One region of the Kitasatospora sp. NPDC048296 genome, then DNA from elsewhere that is predicted to be linked to it. Evidence: riboswitches for the same ligand, from Rfam matches in the RefSeq annotation. Region 1 holds a riboswitch; the other holds the start of a gene.

What was found. A riboswitch is a leader RNA that binds a small molecule or an ion and turns the genes downstream of it on or off. The one in region 1 is predicted to bind guanidine.
Region 2: linked by a shared signal. The riboswitch ahead of ACGF12_RS17110 (DMT family transporter) and the one ahead of ACGF12_RS01800 (MBL fold metallo-hydrolase) in region 1 are both predicted to bind guanidine.

What each region holds. Positions count from the first base shown of each region.
Region 1 is NZ_JBICZB010000002.1:5,629-9,020, reverse strand. It holds gene ACGF12_RS01815 (ABC transporter ATP-binding protein) at 1-209, opposite strand, end outside; gene ACGF12_RS01810 (Scr1 family TA system antitoxin-like transcriptional regulator) at 334-1,116, shown strand; gene ACGF12_RS01805 (DUF397 domain-containing protein) at 1,113-1,310, shown strand; guanidine-III (ykkC-III) riboswitch at 1,373-1,440, shown strand; gene ACGF12_RS01800 (MBL fold metallo-hydrolase) at 1,452-2,309, shown strand; gene ACGF12_RS01795 (Uma2 family endonuclease) at 2,316-2,867, opposite strand; gene ACGF12_RS01790 (hypothetical protein) at 2,967-3,392, shown strand, end outside.
Region 2 is NZ_JBICZB010000025.1:26,085-29,476, reverse strand. It holds gene ACGF12_RS17120 (hypothetical protein) at 1-192, shown strand, start outside; gene ACGF12_RS17115 (MFS transporter) at 196-1,635, opposite strand; gene ACGF12_RS17110 (DMT family transporter) at 1,733-2,047, opposite strand; guanidine-III (ykkC-III) riboswitch at 2,092-2,157, opposite strand; tRNA gene ACGF12_RS17105 (tRNA-Cys) at 2,241-2,312, shown strand; gene ACGF12_RS17100 (xanthine dehydrogenase family protein molybdopterin-binding subunit) at 2,430-3,392, opposite strand, start outside.

The DNA of each region.
Region 1 (3,392 bases):
TCCGCGGTGAGCCGTTCGTCGTCCGGCGACCACTGGCGGAACAGGCCCTGGTGCGGGTGGCGCCCGTAGCGCACCAGCCCGGCCACGGTGACCGCCTCGGGGGCCTGCGGGCCCTGCGGCAGCAGGGCGACCCGGTGGGCGGCCTGGCGCGGGCGCAGCCTCCAGACGTCCTCGCCGCCGACCAGGACCCGCCCACCTGCTGGGGTCACCCGTAGGGATGGTTTCGATCGATTCGCACACCCCCGAACCGCTGAGCGCCTAACGTCGAGGGCCACACCGGATGACCTTGGGGGGTCAGCCTTGAACGCGTCCTCGTCCGCCACGCCGCCGCCGATGTCCTGGCAGTACTGCGGCAACCAGATCAAGCTCTGGCGGACTCGCGCCGGAGTCAGCCGGGAGGACCTGGCGGCTGAAGCCGGGTACAGCTACGAGAGCCTTCGATCGATGGAGGCCGGGCGCCGGAAGCCGTCACTGCACCTGTTGCAGGTGGCCGACGAAATGTGCGGCGCGAAGGGAATTCTGGCGGCAGGAGCGGACTTCCTGAAGCCGGAGAAATATCCGTCATCCGCCGAGGACTACATGAAGTACGAAGCCGAGGCCGTAGCACTCAACTGGTACGAGAACCACTTCTTTCCGGGTCTTTTGCAGACCGAGGAGACCGTGAGAACACTCCTCAACTCCCACTGGCCGCCGCTCGATGACGAGACGGTCGAAACGCGTGTCGCTGCGAGGTTGGAACGCCAGGAAATGCTGAAGGTACAGACCAGGGCCTTCAACTTTCTCATCGAAGAAGGCGTCCTACGACGGCCCCTCACAACTATCGAAGCCCACCGCCGACAGCTGCGCCACGTTCTGGCCATCGGCGAGGCGCGTCACATCACGGTTCAAGTGGTTCCATCCCGTGGAATCCACCCTGGCCTGAACGGGCAGTTCATCCTTCTGGAAACAGCCGAGCACCAGCGGCTCGCGTATGAGGAGGGCCAGGCGTTGGGCATGCTCCACGCAGACCCCGCCAGGGTAAGCGTCCTCAGCCATCGCCATGAAATGATCCTCCGGCAGGCACTCGATCCCGAGGCCTCGGCCAAGCTGATCAGCGAGTTGCTGGAGGAGCTATGAACGACGCGCTGACCTGGTTCAAGTCCAGCCACAGCAACACCGAGGGCGGCGCCTGCGTCGAGATCGCGGTCACCCCGGCCTCCATCCACGTCCGCGACTCCAAGGACAGGACCGGCCCGCAGCTCCGCTTCACCCCTGAGGCGTGGACCGACTTCGTCCAGCTCGCCCGAGACGTTTCTCCTCTGGACCGCTGAATCCACTGGTAGCGCCGAGGGATTCCGGTACGAGCCTCCGCACTGCTCGTGCTAGCGTCCCCGGGGCGGTGCAGCAGCGCCCGCCCCGGACGAGACGTGCGCCGTACCCGGCCCGCCAAGACGACGCACTCTGGAGGCGTCATGTCCGCTGCCAGTGCACCGATCGCCCGTCCGCTGGACGTGCGGTGGATCCACGGATCCCCGTCCGCGAAGCACAACACCGACCCGGACATCCAGGTCCACGAGTACGACGAGCACACCGTCATCCTGCGGCAGAACAAGGCGGTCAACTACGAGGCACCGTTCCTCTTCCTGCTCTTCGGAGCGGAGCGGGCGGTGCTGATCGACACCGGGGCGACGGCCGAGGCCTCGTACTTCCCGCTGCGCGCGACGGTCGACGACCTGATGGCCGATTGGCTCACCCGCCACCCCCGGGACGAGTACCCCCTGCTGGTGCTGCACACCCACCCGCACGGCGACCACATCGCCGGCGACGGCCAGTTCGCCGACCGGCCCGCGACCACCCTGGTCGGCGCCGACCTTGCCACGGCCTGGGCGTACTTCGGCTTCGACCGGGCCCCCGAGGCCACGGCCCGCGTCGACCTCGGCGGCGGGCGGGTACTGGAATGCCTGGCCACCCCGGGACACCACGAGGCGGCGGTCACCTACTACGACCCGTGGACGGGCTTCCTGCTCACCGGCGACACCGTCTACCCGGGCCGGCTCTACATCAACGACTGGCCCGCCTTCGCCCGCACCATCGACCGACTGATCGCCTTCACCGAGAGCCGCCCGGTCACGTACGTCCTCGGCTGCCACATCGAGATGACCCGCGCCCCGGGCATCGACTACCCGATCCGCACCACCTACCAGCCCGACGAACCCCCGCTCCAGCTCACCGTCGACCACCTGCACCGGATCCGCGCAGCCGTCGCCGAACTGGGCGACCAGCCGCGTCGCCACCCGCTGGACGACCTGATCCTCTGGCCGAGCGACTGAGGCGGGTCAGTCCCGGTAGGGGACCAGCGCGGACAAGTCCAGGTCGAAGCCGAACGGCTCGGGGATGTGGATCCGCTCGCCGAATTCCCGTTCGGTCCTGGTGTGGTAGCGATCACGGTTCGGTTCGGAGAACAGGGTGACCGTCTTCTGCCGTGGGTCAACGATCAGATAGAGCGGGAAGCCCGTGCGCGGGTAGTCGCGGACCTTCCCGGCCCAGTCGTTGTCCGGGTTCGACGGGGAAACGATCTCGACCGCGATCAGAGCCAGTTCTGCAGGGATGCTGCGCCCGGCAAGGTCGACGACGTCTACGGGCAGGTAGGTGAGATCCGGGTTCCTCACTGCTCCGACCTCTGACGAGGACAGGTCGCTGTTGCCGGTCGGAAAGTACCCGGCAGGACAGTGGGCCTCGAACTGTCGTTGGACGAGGGCAAGGTTCAGCTGGTGAATCAACGGCGGAGACGCCTGCATGACAATGACGTCGCCGGACAACTCGACCTTGTAGCCGTCGGGGAGGCTCCGTCGGGCCTGTTCGAGAAGGCGGTAGTGCTCGGGATTCATGCGATCCCCTCCAGTGCTCCAGCCACCGTACGACAGTAAGGGCAGACCAGGAGGACATCCCGCCCCCCGAATGTGCATTCGACTGGGATGCTGGCCGACATGACTAAAGATCAAGTTGGTCGGCTCGTCGGCGCCGGCTTCGGGCTCGTCTTCATCGAGGCCAACGCGGGAGCACTGCCGGCAGGGGTGGCCATCCCACTGCGCGTGATCGGCGTGGCCGCGTTCCTCGGGCTGGTCCTCTTCGGACGGCGCCGGCCTCAAGCGGCCGAGAACGGCGGCGGATCCACGGGCACGAGCTTCGGGGGACGGTACTGGCTGGTCGTGGTGGCTGAGGTGGTGGCGGTCGCCGCCGGACTGGCGGTGATCAACCGAGTGCTGCACACCCCGCAGGCGACGGTGGGGTGGATCGCCGTGGTGGTCGGCGTGCACTTCTTCGGGCTCGCGACCGTTTGGCGCAGGCCTGAGCTGCGCACGCTCGGCGGCGGGATGGCGGCCTGCGGCGTCCTCGGCCTGGTGCTGGCCTTC
Region 2 (3,392 bases), on a different contig from region 1:
AAGCCGGAGGTCCGGCTGGTCTCCTTCCGCCAGCTGGTGGACTGGCTGGACGCCCAGGACCCGGCGGTGCTGCGCAAGCTGCAGAGCCTCGGCCCGGGCCAGTCCCCGGCCGGCGGCTGGGAGGGCCTCCTCGGCATCCCGGCGGCGCCGCCGCCGGCCCCCTCCCCCACCGCCGTCGCCACCGCGGACTGAGCGTCAGGACCGGGCGCGGACCCGGCCGGCGAGCAGCGCCCCCAGCAGCGCCACCCCGGCCATCACCAGCAGGATCACCGCGAAGGCGCCGGGCGAGCCGGCGGCCGCGGCGCACTCGTGGGCGACGGCGAGCGAGCCGCCGCCCAGCGCCGCGAACAGCACCCCGGCCAGGCCCGTCAGCAGCACGTTGCCCAGCGCATCGCTCATCTGCAGGGCGGCCGAGTTGGCCCCGGCGTCCTCCGGCGCGGAGAGCTTCATCATCAGCACGCTGACGCTCGCGACCGCCAGGCCCATCCCGATGCCGCCGACGCCCCAGGCCACCGAGGCCGCCCAGGCCGGCACCCCCGGAACCAGCACCAGCGCGGCGCCCGCGATCGCCACCGCGGTCAGCACGAAGCCGCACCGGATCATCGCCTCGCGGTAACGCTCGGCCCCGGGCCGCCCCTGCAACCAGGAACCCAGCGCCCAGGAGAGCCCGCCGCTGGTCAGGGTCAGCCCGGCCAGCGTCGGCGAGAGGCCACGCTGGGTGGTCATCATCAGCGGGATGAAGGCCTCGGCCGCGAAGAACGCCCCGGCCGCCACCCCTCGCAGCAGGATCACCGTCGGCAGCCCGCGCCCGGCCCGCAGGGTCCGCTTCGGCAGCAGCCCGAGGACCGCCGGCACCAGCAGCGCCGCCCCGGCGATCCCGGGGACCAGCCCGATCAGATCGCGGCGCTGGCCCGCGTACTGGAGCAGGCCGGCGCCGACCGCGGCCATCGCGGCCAGCAGGGTGCGCCGGCGGTCGAAGTCCGCGCCCTTGAGCACCGGATGCTCCCGCTCCGAGCGGGCCAGCGCCGGACCCATCACGGCCAGCGGCAGCAGGATCAGCACCGGCACCGCCAGGAACACCCAGCGCCAGCCGAGGTGCTGGGTGACGGCCCCGGAGACCAGCGGCCCGACGATCGAGGGCAGCACCCAGGCCGAGGAGAAGGCCGCGAACACCGCCGGGCGCAGCCGCTCCGGGTAGGCCCGGCCGACCACCACGTACAGCGCGACGATCACCAGCCCGCCGCCCAGGCCCTGGATCGCCCGCCCGGCCACGAACACCCACATGCCGGGCGCCGTGCCGGCCACCACCAGGCCGGCGCCGAACACCGCGATGCCGGTGAACAGCGGCCGCAGCGGTCCGCGTCGGTCGCACCACTGCCCGGAGACGACGAGCGCGAACAGCGTGGTGGTGAAGTAGCCGGAGAAGGCGAAGGCGTACAGTCCGAGGCCGTTCAGCTGGCGGGCCGCGGTCGGCATCGCGGTGTTGACCGCGGTCGCCTCGAAGGCGATCACCAGGACCACCGACACGATTCCCAGCGTCAGCGCCCGGTAGCGGCCGCTGAGGACCCCGCCGCCGGGGTCGGTGCCGTCGGGTATCGGGGTGGAGTCGACCGAGGTGGGGGAGGCAGTGGTCATACGTAACATCGTAAGAGCCGTCCGCCTCGATGACCCCTGACCCGAGTCGGTGATCGGCTCGGTCCGCAGGCGTAGGACCGGTGCGGCGGACCGGGGCTCAGTGCAGCACCTTGAGCCCCACCGCGCCGGAGACGATCAGCAGCAGACAGCCGATCCGGGCCACGGTCACCGGGTCCCCCAGGGCGGCCATGCCGTAGAGCGCGGCGCCGACCGCGCCGATGCCGACCCAGACCGCGTACCCGGTGCCGATCGGGATGGTGCGCATCGCGTACGCCAGCCCGCCCATGCTGAGCAGCAGGGCGACGCCGAACACGAGGCTGGGAACGAGGCGGGAGAAACCCTTGGACGATTCCAGGGCCACCGCCCACACGGTCTCCAGGAGACCCGAGACGATCAGAACGAGCCAAGCCATGACGGCCGTACCTCCGCAGTCCACAGCGGCCGGATTGCCGCTGAACTGCGTCGTCTTGTCGTCACCGGGTACGACGCGCTCGTCCGGGGTGGCGGGAAAACAGCCACCGCCTTCGACGGTAGCACACATTGCCATACAGAATTTACAAAACTTCGTTGACCCCATTCGCCGGCTCCGCCATCCTGAATTCACTGGCCGTGTGCCCGAGTGGTTCAGGGGACCGTCTGCAAAGCGGTGAACGCGGGTTCAATTCCCGCCACGGCCTCGGAAAAGGGAATTGCCGGTCGACTCGGAACGTCGACCGGCAATTCCCTTCGCGCTTTTCGGGCCAAGCTTTTCCGGTGAGTCTTTCGGATCAGCCTTTCGGGCCAGCCTTTTCGGGTCAGGCCGTGACCGCGTCCTCCGCCCGGATCGGCAGCCGGCCGACCGGCAGGCCGGTGGCGGCCCGGACGGCGGCGGCGACGGCCGACGGAGCGACCACCGCGGGCACGGCGCTGACCGCCTTGGCGCCGAAGGTGGCGACCACGTCCCGCTCCTCCAGCAGGGCGGCGATCCGCACCTCCGGGGTGTCCAGCGAGGTGGGCAGCCGGTAGCCGGTCAGCGAGGGGTTGAGCAGCACCCCGTCCGAGGTCTGCAGGTCCTCCATCAGCGCCAGGCCCACGCCCTGGGCCACGCCGGCCTCGATCCGGTCCTCGATCTGCCGCGGGTTCAGCGCCCGCCCGACGTCCTGGGCGACGGTCATCTCGACCACCCGGACGGTGCCCAGCTCGATGTCCACGTCCACCACCGCGCGCATCGCGCAGAAGGAGATGGAGACGAAGGCGTCGCCCTGCCCGGACTCGTCCAGCGGCTCGGTCGGGTGCGGGCGGCACTGCGCGGTGGCCCAGAGCTCCTTGCCCTCCAGCGCCTCGGCGACCGGCATGCCGAGCACCCCGTCGTAGGAGGTGATCTTGCCGTCGGCGATCTGCAGCAGCTCCGCCGACATCCCGAAGTTGGCCGCGATCGGCTGCAGCAGCTGGTGGCGGACCATCAGCGCGGCCCGCTCCACCGCGCCGCCGGAGACCCAGGTGTGCCGACCGCGGGCGGAGGGCCCGGCGATCGACTGGTCGCTGTCGGCCGGCGCGATGTAGACCTCGCTGACGCCCAGCACGGTCTGCACGATCTGCCGGGCCAGCGTGGCGAAGCCCTGCCCGGCGTCGACGGCCGCGCAGATCACCGTGGCGTGGTCGCCGCTGACCCGCACGGTGGCGGTGGAGACCTCGTCCTCGCCCTCCGCGCCCAGCATGTGCACCATGCCGACGGCGTAGCCGATGCCGCGGCGCACCGCCGCCGGGTCCCCGGCGCC